DNA from 3 places in the Aciduricibacillus chroicocephali genome. Region 2 is predicted to be linked to each of the others. Evidence: riboswitches for the same ligand, from Rfam matches in the RefSeq annotation. Region 2 holds a riboswitch; each other region holds the start of a gene.

Region 1 (4,653 bases), 1.2 Mb from region 2:
GAAGAACTCAGTCTGATTGAGGGAGAATACTTGCTCATCCCGCTTGGAAAGGCTGTCGGTGAAATACTTGGACAGCTTGCTGAGGTGAAGAAGATACGTGCTGAACGCTGTCTCTTTGGCTTCCCACATCCGTCTGGAGCGAATGGCCATCGAGTAAGCCAGTTTGCATCAGAGCAAGAGCGGCTGCGGTCAATTGTGCAAGCATGGAAGAAGTAAAACTTGTTAATGGTATAAAAAAATCAGCTATCCATATTAGGATAGCTGATTTTTTTATACACCTCGTTTGTTCCCCCATAAATACGTATGGAGTTGCGGTAATACTTTTACGTTATTTAAATCGGTGCTCTCCATTACTCGATCAATAAGTTTTTCATACTTGCGAAGCAAATGTGCAACGAGAGCAGCATCATCAAGTGTCACCAAGTCATCATTTCCGACTTGTAAGTACCAGTCAGCATCTGGATAACGTTTATATAAATCAACAGCGTAGTCGAAATCTGCATCATCAAAAATGACGACTTTCAAGCTGAAGCGCCCTTTCTGCTCAGCTTGCAATGTGCGGATTATTTCATCGAGAACAGTATAGTTTGTCACCATTCCGGAACTTGGTGGCTTCGGTGAAATGGTCAGTTCATCAATTTCATTGAACCATGGCTTCCATTTGCTCCCCTGGGTTTCAAGCGCCACTTTATGGCCACGCTCATGGAGCAGTTCAATCAGTTCACCCAAACTCTTCAGTAAACCAGGATTCCCTCCAGAAATAGTTACATGATTGTATCTTCCACGTGCAAGATTATCTAGTTCCTGAACGATTTCCTCTGCTTCCATCATACGGATATTGTCCTTCTCACTGCCATCCCAAGTGAACTTGGAATCGCACCAAGAACAGCTGTAATCACAGCCCGCTGTACGAACGAACATTGTTTTTTGTCCAATGACCATACCTTCCCCCTGGATGGTAGGGCCGAAGATTTCCATAACGGGTGTCTTCATGATCGGTCACCTGCTTTCGGACGGTACACGCAGTAGCTCGTAGGTGTCTCGCGAAGGAAGACTTGCAGACATACAGGCTTATTAGGAAGTTCGCTAAGATGTTCAGAGATGACTTCATGAATGGTTCTGGCAACAACTTCGCTTGTCGGGAAGTAATTGGCCTCCTCGTTTGAGAATAGGGGATCATCATTTAGAATCCGATGGTCAAAACGTTTATGAATCAAATCCTTGATCATTTTGAAGTTTATCAAAAATCCTTGTTCATCGAGTACATCGCCGGCAACTGTCACATTGACAAAATACGTATGTCCATGGGTGCGCTGGCAAGGACCAGCTTCATCATGAGGAACATAATGTGCTGCTGCAAAGTGAAAATCTTTATTTAGTTCATACATATAGTCATGTGGTGGTACAGGATAGATTTGTTGCATCATTTAAGAGCACCTGCCGTTCTGCGTCCAAGATATTGTTCAAGCCCTTGATTGCGCAGTTCACATGAAGGACATGTGCCACAGCCATTACCCATCACGCCGTTGTAGCATGTAAGTGTCTTTTCTCTAACAAAGTCAAACGCTCCAAGCTGATCACTCAGTTCCCAAACCTCTGATTTATCAAGCCACATGAGAGGTGTCTGAAGTACAAAGTCATCATCCATTGCGAGATTCAGTGTGACATTCAAGCTTTTTATGAAACCGTCACGGCAGTCCGGGTAGCCACTGAAATCTGTCTGGCTTACACCTGTAATGATATGACGAGCTCCAATTTGGCGTGCAAGAATAGCAGCGAAGGAGAAGAATACAAGATTCCTCCCGGGTACAAACGTTGTCGGCAGACCGTCTTCGCCCGTCTCGATCTCCTGGTCATCACGGGTCAACGCATTTGGAGCAAGCTGGTTAAGCAAATCCATATTAAGTTCATGCTGGCGGATACCAAGTTCTTCACAGATTGCACGGGCGCAATCAAGCTCTGCTGCATGCCGCTGTCCGTATTGGAATGTAACTGTTTCAACCGTTTCGAAACGTTCCAGAGCCCAAAACAGACATGTCGTACTGTCTTGTCCGCCACTGAAAACGACGACAGCTTTTTCTTTCTTTTTCATTTATAGTTTCTCCTCTCGACTTGCAAGAAGAGCCCGAAAAGCGTCCTTGATTAAAGCAAAAAAGACAGCACCAAGAAGCATGCTGTTGGCTTCCTAGTTTTTTAGAGATGGAGGATTTCGAACATCTTCTGCATCATAGCAGTATTATGGTGCTCCTTTTACTCTAACACGAATAACGACGCTTGTCTTGTTAGGATTAAGGCGATTTTTAGGAAGTAACCTTAACATAATATAGAAATATGAAAAGTCCTTTGAGCGCATCCAAATTTTAATCAGAAGGCGAAATGATAAAATGCTCACGGTATGAATGTCTACCAACCTTGCATATATTATTCTAGCTGATCGATTTGAAGAAATGAGGTTACACAGGTGGATACATTCATCACATTTACCCCATTGGAGCAGGCTCTGCTTATAGGAACTTTCACTTGGTTGATGACGGCATTCGGTGCCTCATTTGTCTTTGCTTCAAAGGACTTCAACCAGAGAGTCATGGATGCAATGCTTGGATTCGCTGGTGGTGTCATGATTGCAGCAAGCTTCTGGTCGCTCCTTAAACCTGCAGCTGCAATGGCGGATGAAGCTGGTACGAGTGCTTGGATTCCAACTGCAACTGGTTTCATTCTAGGGGGCTTTTTTCTTTGGGCAGTGGACAAACTCTTGCCTCATTTGCATCCGAATATGGGATTGGCACAGGCGGAAGGAATCCAGTCCCACAAGAAAAAGCGTAGTACATTGCTTGTGCTCGCAATCACTTTGCACAATATTCCAGAAGGGCTCGCAATTGGCGTTTCAATAGGAGCTGTTTCCCTTGGGGGAGCAGAGTTTGCGAGTGTACTCATTCTGGCAGTTGGGTTAGGTTTGCAAAATATCCCAGAAGGTTTTGCTGTTTCTATGCCGTTGCGGCGTGAGGGACTTTCAAGGAGAAGAAGCTTCATGTATGGTCAGCTCTCTGGTCTTGTTGAACCTGTTGCCGCTGTTGTTGGCGTCCTGGCTGTCGGGCTCTTTCAACCGCTTCTTCCTTATGCACTTAGTTTTGCCGCTGGAGCAATGATATTTGTTGTCGTCGAGGAAGTGGTGCCTGCCGCACATGAAGAAGGGAATGGGGATCTCGCTTCGGCTTTTCTGATTATCGGATTTACACTGATGATGGTACTGGACATCATGCTTGGTTAAAAGGAGCCTAGTGGGAAAGTGAGCATAAATCAGCCATTTTGGGCAAACAAAAAAGCAGGGATGCAAATATCCCTGCTTTATCAGTTGAAACATTAGTTGTTTTCGAGCATTAGTTTTCCTTTTGGTTCGCCGACAATACCTTCATTCAAATCGAAGACAATATTACCGCGCAAAATTGTTTTTGTCACACGGCAGCCGATATCAAAACCTTCATAGGCGCTGAATTTATTTTTATAATACAGGTCCTCACTCTTCAGTGTATAGCTCTGATTCGGATCTACAAAAATAATATCAGCATCCTTACCAAGCGCAATTTCTCCTTTGTTCGGGAAGTTGAAACGCTTGGATGGATTTGTTGCGATTAGATGAACGAACTGTTCAACCGGCATGTTGCGCTGCTTAACAGCAAGGTCGAACATAAGGTCAACGTTGTTCTGGCAGCCGCTAATCCCGCCCCATGCTTCAAAGAGAGGAGCATCTTTCAAGTCCCAAGTGCAAGGGGAGTGGTCTGATGTAAGCCAGCCGATATTACCTGCAAGCAGTTCATCCCAAAGTCTTTCCTGGTCTGCTTTTTTACGCAATGGAGGCTGACATTTTGCCTTTGGTCCGATTGCATCTACATCTTCTGCTGAAAGAGCAAAGTAGTGTGGGCATGATTCGACTGTTACATCTTGACCTTCACGTTGCGCTTTAAGAATTTCTTGAATAGCTTCAGAGGTGCTGATGTGTACTAAATGAAGTTTGCATCCAGTTTCTTTAGCGAAGAGAATGGCACGCTTAACTGCTTCGACTTCAGTAAAGATTGGACGGCTTTCTGCATAGTCAACACCTGTTGTCTTGCCTTCGCGCATTTTATCCTCTGCAAGTCTTCTTGTAATATCCGGATTCTCTGCATGAATGCAAAGTAGCTGATCAAGTTCAGCGAGCTTCTGCATTCCTTTGTAGAGAGTATAATCATCTACATTGGCAAAGTCTTCAGGAATATCGCTGCCACAGTCGGAAATGAAGCATTTGAAAGCTTTTACGCCGCCTTTTGCTTGTTCCTCAAGCTGGTGGATGTTCCCTGGGATCAAACCGCCGTAAAAACTGTAGTCTACATAGTTTTTTCCTTTTGCAGCTTCAATTTTTAGGTCAAGGGCTGCTTTGTTTGTTGTCGCCGGGAGAGCGTTTAGCGGCATTTCAACATAACTTGTTGTACCACCAGCTGCAAGAGCCTGGGAGCCTGTAACAAAGCCTTCCCATTCGGTTCTCCCTGGTTCACTGATATGGACATGCGTATCAATCATTCCTGGCATGACGTACTGGCCATTTGCATCAATGGTCTTGGCAGCTTCTTCATCGATTTTATCAGCTATGCAAGCAATTTTCTCATTTTTGATGCCAAT
Region 2 (4,653 bases):
AACTTGAAGATCTTGTCTCCAAAATATTAAAAACCTATCAAAAAACTGCAATCCTCGTAACACATGATATTGGAGAAGCAATCTCAATGAGCGATCGGATCATCGTCTTGGACCGGCAACCCGGGAAAATTCACCAAATCTTTGAAGTACCGATCGAACTGAGAAACGAGCGGCCATTCCTCTGCCGGCGTCATTCAAAATATCAGACAATCTTCGAAAAAGTATGGGGAGCGATGAATGTAATTGAAGCAGGTACAGCCACCATAGAAAGCGGGGGCCGCCATGAAACAGAATAAAGAAACGCTTTGGAAGCAACACCTGAACCGTCTTAAACTCGAGAAAAGGGTCGTTCTTTTTTGGCAGTTGCTCATATTCGTGACTTTCTTCATTTTTTGGGAAGTTGCTAGTAGAATGTATTGGATTGATCCTCTTCTATTCAGCTCACCATCGAGCATATATGAAATGCTTAGCAGAAGACTTGCTGGTGGCTCCATGCTTGTGCACATTAGAGTGACATTATTTGAAACAATTCTGGGCTTTGTAATTGGAACAATTGCCGGTATTCTTATTGCAAGTGCACTTTGGGCCTCAAAAAGATTATCTAATGTTCTGGATCCGTACCTTGTCATCCTTAATGCGATGCCAAAAGTCGCTTTGGGACCGATCATTATCGTAGCATTTGGCCCTGGTTATTTCTCCATCATCGCAATGGGCGCAATGGTTTCAGTAATCATTACTGCCCTTGTCGTTTATACAGGATTCAGGGAAGCAGATCCAAATTATGAACGTGTACTGCGAAGCTTCGGTGCGACACGCTTCCAAGTTTTTAAAGAAGCTGTATTCCCGTCAACACTACCGGCAATCATATCCACCTTCAAAGTCAATGTTGGTCTCGCCTGGGTTGGAGTAATTGTTGGAGAATTTCTCGTATCAAAGCAAGGGCTTGGCTATTTGATCATTTATGGATTCCAGGTTTTCGACTTCACTCTCGTTATGTCCAGTCTTATCCTAATAGCCATTTTTGCCGCTTTGATGTTCAAGCTTGTGGAAAAAATTGAAAAATGGCTCATCAGGCACACATCATGAGAAAAAGCCGATACACTGCTCAATTTCTGCAGCGTTCGGCTTTTTTTACTGATGGATTTCATTTTCTATTTTGTTCAGGCAATGGGTAAGTACTTTATCTTTCATAATGAAACTATATTCAGCATTATGCCGAATATTTTTTGGCAGCTCCTCCATGATCACCGGTCCGTCCGTCTCATAATATGTTTCCTGCGGCAGCAATTTTGCAATTTCTGCATAATAGACATTCTTAATGATCATAGCGCTTTTTCCATCTACTTTGTACTGACCAATATATTGGATCTTATCAATTTCTCCGCCCGTTTCTTCCATCACTTCTCTGATGGCTGCGGCTTTTGCATTTTCACCTTCTTCAACCTTGCCCCCGGGAAATTCAAGTCCGCGTTCCTTGTGAGCAGTCAGAAGCCATTTGCCTCTATGTCGGCAAATGACCCATACATGCTTCGGATCCCTTGAGAATGGTTCATCGGCAAATGACAAAGTCACCGCGTTTTGATAATAATCTTTGAACTTGTGCATTTTTCAAATCAGCTGCCTTTTCCTCAATCCACCGCCTGTTCATATTGAATACGGGCGATTTTCCATGTGCCTTCACTATGGTGAAAATGAATGCGCATTGTAAGATTTCCGTACAGGGCCGAGTTCAGCTTTTGCTTCACTTCTGCCCGGTCCTCTGTTAATTGTACCATATCATAATCAAGCTGTTCATCAAAATCAGGAGGCCCTTCAACTGGTTTCAGAAAGAGCTTGCTGCCTGCTTGACGGTATAGTTCATTTATGAAAGGCTTCACAGCGGACGGTTCGGCAAAGGTAGCGAATTTCTCCAACAAATGAGATTTGTCTTTTATGTTCAAAACTCTACCTTCTTGATCAGTTGGCTGGTTCAGTTCTTTAGAAAATCGTTCCATTAATTCGGAGACACGCGCCTTATCAAGTTTATCGTTTTGCTGTACTTGGCTGACCGTCGCATTGTCATAGGCTGATTGACCAAAGCTGACATAAGGTGCGCTGAATGTAAGCCCGACAATGACAAAGGCGGCTGCAATACTCTTCTTTCCCATTTATGAATTCCTCCTTGCTGCAAATTTATCTATTATATGTATTCTCTATTTGACAGCAAGGTAAACCGGGAAAAATAAAAAGGAATAAGACGAGCTTATTCCTTTTCTTCTTCATAAATCGGAAAATTCATCTCCGCAATATGCTTCTTCGTTGTTTCATCTCCGAGCTCATACAGAAGACGATAAGCTTCAACCAAACTTGCATCATACTCATCATTTGCTTTGTCATTACTGTAACTTACAATCGGTACATGTGCTCTGAAGAAAGAGCGGACTCCAGCTCCATGCATCTGATCAAACTGCTCACGAAGAGCATATACCTCGTCTTCCGTTGCATGAATAACGAAAGAACTATTGTTCCCGACCTTATTCCGTGAGATCTCACCTGTAGCAATATTGACATAGAATTCATGTTTCTCCATTTTGCCACCTCCATGGTCTTACTTTGCGATGAAGGAAGGCATTTCATGCATAATGGCGTATTTTAACGATTGTCAATTTTCTCTGGATATAAATCATGCTGCATTAGCCTGTTTTCGGCCATTTTTTCAAATTTAGTCCCGGGTTTTCCATAATTGCAATAAGGGTCAATTGAGATGCCGCCACGAGGTGTGAACTTCCCCCATACTTCAATATACCTTGGGTCCATTAATTCAATCAGATCGTCCATAATTGTGTTCACACTATCTTCATGAAAACCTCCATGATTTCGATAACTGAACAGATAAAGCTTGAGTGACTTGGATTCAACCATCTTCCTGTCAGGTATGTAACTTATATAAATTGTCGCAAAATCCGGCTGATTTGTCATTGGACAAAGTGTTGTGAATTCTGGGCAGTTGAATTTCACAAAATAATCACGATCCGGTTTTCGGTTCTCAAACGCTTCCAGAACACTCGGGTCATAATCGAATGAATAAGGGACATTTTGATTACCTAGCAATGTAAGATCTTTTAATTGTTCTTCTTTTGACGTCATATAGATTCCTCCCTGAATCGAAAAAAGGCCGCATCCCTTACCAAGGAATGCGGCCTGAACTGATCGGTTTCCTTAGTTTTTTATAGAGGGTTAATGCTAAGAACCTCTGTATATGCTTATACTTCTTCATCGAGTATAGCATACCGGACAAACCTTTACTACTCATTGTCCAACATATCACGTTTCCTGCGATTTCTAGGGTCTGGAAGCTCGCCTGCAATGTCTGGTGCATTGCGGTCCTTCATTCCTGTTTTTTCAATCGTGTTGTCAAAACGGGATAGATACTTGTGTGCGAAGTCTTTTCCTCCAAGACCAAAAGCAAGACCAAACGCCAAGGCAAGACCACCAAGAATTAAGGTGAATGCTGTTGTAACAATGCTTGAAGCAATACCTAGCTGAGTGAGTGCCATAAAGACTGCAATTGTTAAGATTGCATATTTTGCAAAACCGGCAAGAATTCCTTTTGCATGGCCGGTTAGCATATTGATCAGCACTTTATGAACTATATTAGCAAGAATCAATGCCGCTCCGATAATTAGAACTGCAGCAAGAACATTTGGCAAATATGCTGTAATCGCAGCTGCGATTGTCACAAGGAAGCCAAGCTTCACAAGATTCAGTGCCTGAACGATAAGGAAAAAGACGATCAGAATTTGGACGATGTATCCGACAACTGCAGATGGAGACATTGTCCCTTTTGCATTACCAATCTCCAGTTTACCAAGCAGCTTGTCAAAGCCGAGTCGCTGTAAATACTGTGTCGTCCACTTTCCAATATGGCGTCCCAACCAGATTCCAATCATGACTAAAACGAGGGCAATCAGGATATTTGGAATCATATTCATAATTTCCGCAAGCATATGCATAGCTGGTTCTGTAATTCCTGCAAGCTCTAAACGGTCCAGCGCTGCAATTGTGACCGGCAACATAATAAGGATAAAGACGATATTTCCAATTAGCTGGGCAAGAGATGAACCTTCGAAAAACTTATCAAGCTGAAGACTTTTCGCAAGGCGTTCAGAACCAGCTGCCTTTAGAATATTGATCAGTATATTTCTAATAACTTTCGCTACAAACCAGCCAACAGCGAATACGAGTACCGCTGCAAACAGTTTCGGGATAAATGCAAGTACAGCAGCAACGAGATTGCTGACCGGCTGGGCAAGTCCATCAATTTGAAGAGCGTGTAAGACAGCCGGAATGAATAGAAGCAAAATGACACCGAATGCAAGCTTACCTGCCTTTTGAACATAATCTTCAATTTCTTCTTCAGACTTAGCAATCTTCATCTTGTAAAAGAGATGAAGCAAGTTGAGCTTCTTAGAACCCTTCACAATTGCCCATTTTACAGCTGAAGCTACGAGCCAACCGACAATTAGAATCAGTAAGGCTTTGAGAACTGCAGGTATGAATCCAAGAATTGTAGCTGTCATATTAGATAGCGGACCGGCAATCATGTTCAGCTGAAGCAGATCAAATACAGATACGAGTACGAATAGCATAATCAGATAGAAAACTGCTTTGCCG
Region 3 (4,653 bases), 1.3 Mb from region 2:
GTTTGAATTGGAAAAATGACGGGTAGATGTGGTATTAGGGGATATTATAGTAGATCGAAAGTGATATAGTGTCATATTTCTTAATAACGGTATTATATGTGTTTAAACCTTGTTTTGACAACAGTCTTTTTTATTAAAACATGAACTTTCCGTCTTTATCCTTTTCCGACTGGCTATAAGTAAAGGCTTAAAGGATTTTTGGACTTTTTGTGAAGTCATTAAATTACCTGTATAATTATACTTATCAACAATATTATTGGTATCTTAATGATTATTAAAAGGGGTCTATTATAATATGGAAACATTTACTTATAAGACGAACTCCGGTTTTGAAATTACTGGAGACTTTTATCCTGCCAGATCAAAAAATGCCCCACTCCTCATATATATTCATGGAGGCGGACTAATTTGGGGATCAAAGAAAGATCTGAATAATGAACAACTTCATCTATATAATGAAGCCGGATATAATGTATTCTCGATCAATTATCGACTTGCTCCCGAAACAAAGTTGCCAGAAATTGCAACAGATCTTGCCGACTGTATGCGTTGGGTTCAAGAAGATGCTCCGGCTGAAATGAACTACGACCGTGAACGCGTTGCTGTAATCGGCAGTTCTGCAGGTGGCTACCTTTCTTTACTAAGCGGCACGTTTCCCGTAAAGCCGAAAGCGATTATTTCATTCTATGGCTACGGCAATATTCTTGGTGGCTGGTACCGTATGCCAAGCCGTTATTTCAATAAGGACAAAAAGGTCCCCGAACCTCTTGCTCGCCAATTAATTGGAAATCAACCAATTTCGGAGGCTCCGATAGAAAAGCGCTATGGCATCTATCTATTCTGCCGGCAACAAGGCAAATGGCTCGACTACGTGACCGGTATGAGCCCAATTCTTGAAATGAATCGCTTGAAACAATACTGTCCAATAGATCTTGCAGATACTTCTTACCCGCCTACACTGCTCCTGCATGGAGATGCTGATGACGATGTACCGTATTCCGAATCAGTTAACATGAATGAGAAACTTCAAGAACTCGGCGTTGACAGCAGTTTGATTACAATTCCAGATGGCGCCCATCAATTCGACCTTGAGATGGACAAGCCAGAAGTTAAAGAAACATTCATTGAAGTGCTTGATTTTCTAAAGATGCATCTATAGATTGAATGAACCGGTATGCCTAATGAAAAGCGAAAAGCACGCCGGTTCTAATCATTTTGGCATCGGCTTGCTTGCAAGTTTAGAAAAAGCATATGCCATTTTTCTTGCAAACTTAAGTGGCGGTTCAACAGATTGAACATGAACATACATAAGTTTTGGATTGTCATAAATCCAATGATTGTGTATAGCACCAATGATCAGCCCTTGTTTAGTTATTGCCTGAGTAAAAGCTGGCAACTCCCGCTCCTCGATAACCGTTTCAGAGAGATTAAGTGCATCCCCCTTCTCATCCAATGATTCAAAAAACACTGCGTTTCCCTTTGCCGAATTGCTTTTCTTTCCCATTAAATGAACATCAAAATTCCGTACCAATTGAACCATACAAACACCTTTTTCATACTTCGCTTTCGCTCCGAAGACTTCACCGAACTTCCTGCAAATTGATGAGTGGTCCAAATTCATCCCTCCATATTGCATTCTGTAATTACAATACGCAGGCAACCCCATCATGTTCATATTGCCTTTCTTTCCAGTCCTCTATATAATATGAGAGTTGCACAAACGTGGTTCGAAACCATCCCACGATAAAAAACTAAGGAGAGAAATTCAAATGAATACTAGAACACTTGTTGCAAATGGACTGCTCGCAGCTCTTTATATTGCCGTTTCTTTTATGATTCAACCACTTGCATATGGGCCTGTACAGTTAAGGATTCCAGAAATGCTTAACTTGCTCATTGTCTATAATAATAAATACTTCTATGGTATAGTCATCGGTGTTTTCATCACGAATCTATTTTCGCCGAACGGTGTACTGGACCTTTTCTTTGGAGTGGGCCAATCCATTATCGCTCTAGCTCTTACAATGCTCATAGGTCTTTTCATTAAGAACAAACTGCAACTGATGACTGTGAATACACTAATTTTCACAGCTACAATGGTCATCATTGCCTGGGAAATCGTTCTTGTCAATATGCATAACGTTGCAAATGATGCTTTCATGCCACTTTGGGGTATTCTCGCGGCAGGGGAATTCATCGTTATGGCAATCGGCATTCCAATTATGTATGCGTTGGACAAGCGTCTTCACTTCAAGGACCTTATATAGTTGTTATAATTCGAAAAGAGGCATCCGTCTTAATGGCGGATGCCTCTTTTCCTCTTAATTAAGTAAAGTAACCCAAGTCCAATCAAGGCTCCGCAAGAGTCAAGCATTACATCCGCTATAGACCCCGTCCGTCCCGGCACATGAAGCTGATGCCACTCATCTGTTGCTGCATATGCAGTTACAAAGAGCCATGCAAAAAGATATGGCCGCTTCGGCAGGAACAGCGCTAGCAGGACTGCAAGTGAGCTGAAAGAGAGCAAATGCATCCCCTTCCTGAAGAAATAGTTCACCCAAGGGACTTGATCTGCTGTGACAGGAAGCTTATGGGCAATCCACTCATATGTATTTCCGCCAGTCGCAGCAGGCGACTTTGTCACAAGGAAAATTCCGACGCAAATAGCGATGGCCGCGATGATAAATAAGATTCTCTTCATGTTCCCCCCGCTTTCATCCTTTCATTATACAAACTCAACACTGTTATGAAAAGCAGACAATCCGGCAATGCTTAAGAGTATCATAATGAAAGCAAGGTGAAGATATGTCCATCCATGAACAATACAATCCGGGAGATATCGTTTATTGCATTATTCGGAATCCCCACGCCCAGGATGTCGCAAATGTTCAACACGCTGCTGTTGTTCAAGATCCAAGTAATCCGGACGGCCTCGCACTGTTTCTATACGAAACGTATTATCCACTGACTGACGAATTCGCGATTTATCCGACAGAAGCCGAAGCTGAAGCTGCATACCAGGACGCGTTTGGCCTTGCCGAGGACAGGGAGGATTTCTATGGTTAAGCCATTCGTCCCCCAGCTCGTCTATGTAGAGCCAAAAGCACTTGAATACCCGCTCGGGAAAAAACTGGTCAATAAATTCACCGATATGGGTATCGAAATTCGACAGACAACATCCCATAATCAAATTCGCAATCTGCCCGGTGATAATCACTTCCAGAAATATCGCATGGCAAAATCGACCTTAGTCATAGGTTTAAGAAAGACATTGAAATTCGATACATCCAAACCATCCGCAGAGTATGCAATCCCTTTCGCAACTGGCTGCATGGGACATTGCCATTATTGCTACCTCCAGACAACAATGGGCTCCAAGCCATATATTCGTACATATGTAAATGTCGAAGAGATCTTCGATGCGGCAGATCAGTATATGGAGGAGCGCGCTCCTGAAATGACTCGCTTTGAGGCATCTTGTACTTCTGACATCGTCGGTGTAGATCATCTAACACATACATTGAAGCACGCTATTGAACATTTCGGGAAATCTAAATACGGCCAGCTTCGTTTTGTGACGAAGTTCGCTCATGTCGACCACTTGCTTGATGCAGAGCATAAAGGTCGTACCCGTTTCCGCTTCAGCATCAACGATGACTACATCATCAAATATTTTGAACCGGGAACTTCTCGTTTGAAGGAAAGAATTGAAGCTGCGGTAAAAGTTGCAGAGGCAGGCTATCCGCTCGGCTTCATAGTCGCACCGATTTATTTGCATGATGGCTGGCAAGAAGGATATAAGGAAATGTTCGAACGTCTTGAAGCTGAACTCCCTGCCTTTGCCCGTAAGGACCTTACGTTTGAAATGATCCAACATCGTTTCACAAAACCTGCTAAGCGTGTTATACAGGAGAACTACCCGATGACGAAGCTTGAGCTTGACGAAACTAAGCGCAAGTGGAAATGGGGACGTTATGGGATTGGCAAATATGTATACCAGGATGATCAGCAGGAGGATATTAAAGATACACTTGGCGGTTATATCAATAAGCTCTTCCCCGAAGCTCGTATTGAGTACTTCACGTAATATGAATGGTTTTCTTTTCGGCATGCCGGGAACACTTCTAACAAAAAACAAAGACAGGTGTTGCCCATGATCGGATTAATCATTAAATTGACAGTTTCCCTTTTTGCGGTCATGAACCCGCTCGGGAATATTCCAATTTTCATCTCACTGACAAGTGATTATACAGATAAAGAGAGAAAAGCTGCTGCGCGCAAGGCTACCTTTATCTCACTCATTATCCTGACTGTATTCCTGCTTGTCGGCAAAATTATTTTCTCAACATTCGGAATTACAATTCATGCTTTCAGAATTGCAGGCGGCATACTCATTTTCGGAATTGCCTATGGCCTACTTCACGCAAAGCCAACAGGTGCTCAGCACCCTCATGGTGATGAACGTGCAGAAGCCCAGCAAAAAGATGATATCTCGGTCACACCGCTCGCACTCCCAATTATTGCTGGTCCTGGGACGATCGCTACTGTGATGTCTCATTCAGCAAACACTCCAAGTGCAATGTTTGGCATTTTTATCAGCTATACAATTATATTGGCCGCGACATTCATTTTGTTCAGTTACTCCAGTATCAT

What was found. Region 2 has a riboswitch for preQ1 ahead of queF (preQ(1) synthase). Riboswitches for the same ligand answer to the same signal wherever they lie in the genome.
Region 1: it holds a riboswitch for preQ1, as region 2 does, so the genes downstream of both, queC (7-cyano-7-deazaguanine synthase QueC) here and queF (preQ(1) synthase) in region 2, are expected to answer to the same signal.
Region 3: it holds a riboswitch for preQ1, as region 2 does, so the genes downstream of both, QR721_RS01745 (QueT transporter family protein) here and queF (preQ(1) synthase) in region 2, are expected to answer to the same signal.

The regions. Positions count from the first base shown of each region.
Region 1 covers NZ_CP129113.1:268,992-273,644, forward strand. The annotation lists gene QR721_RS01485 (hypothetical protein) at 1-216, shown strand, start outside; gene queE (7-carboxy-7-deazaguanine synthase QueE) at 271-993, opposite strand; gene queD (6-carboxytetrahydropterin synthase QueD) at 990-1,427, opposite strand; gene queC (7-cyano-7-deazaguanine synthase QueC) at 1,424-2,092, opposite strand; PreQ1 riboswitch class I at 2,180-2,224, opposite strand; gene QR721_RS01505 (ZIP family metal transporter) at 2,462-3,268, shown strand; gene allB (allantoinase AllB) at 3,361-4,653, opposite strand, start outside.
Region 2 covers NZ_CP129113.1:1,788,784-1,793,436, forward strand. The annotation lists gene QR721_RS09365 (ABC transporter ATP-binding protein) at 1-296, shown strand, start outside; gene QR721_RS09370 (ABC transporter permease) at 283-1,086, shown strand; gene ytkD (RNA deprotection pyrophosphohydrolase) at 1,132-1,605, opposite strand; gene QR721_RS09380 (hypothetical protein) at 1,629-2,147, opposite strand; gene QR721_RS09385 (hydrolase) at 2,243-2,569, opposite strand; gene queF (preQ(1) synthase) at 2,632-3,126, opposite strand; PreQ1 riboswitch class I at 3,193-3,239, opposite strand; gene QR721_RS09395 (mechanosensitive ion channel) at 3,285-4,653, opposite strand, start outside.
Region 3 covers NZ_CP129113.1:318,276-322,928, reverse strand. The annotation lists gene QR721_RS01755 (alpha/beta hydrolase) at 296-1,159, shown strand; gene QR721_RS01750 (DUF1259 domain-containing protein) at 1,211-1,615, opposite strand; PreQ1 riboswitch class I at 1,717-1,761, shown strand; gene QR721_RS01745 (QueT transporter family protein) at 1,770-2,267, shown strand; gene QR721_RS01740 (VanZ family protein) at 2,297-2,701, opposite strand; gene QR721_RS01735 (transcriptional regulator SplA domain-containing protein) at 2,806-3,066, shown strand; gene splB (spore photoproduct lyase) at 3,059-4,087, shown strand; gene QR721_RS01725 (MarC family protein) at 4,154-4,653, shown strand, end outside.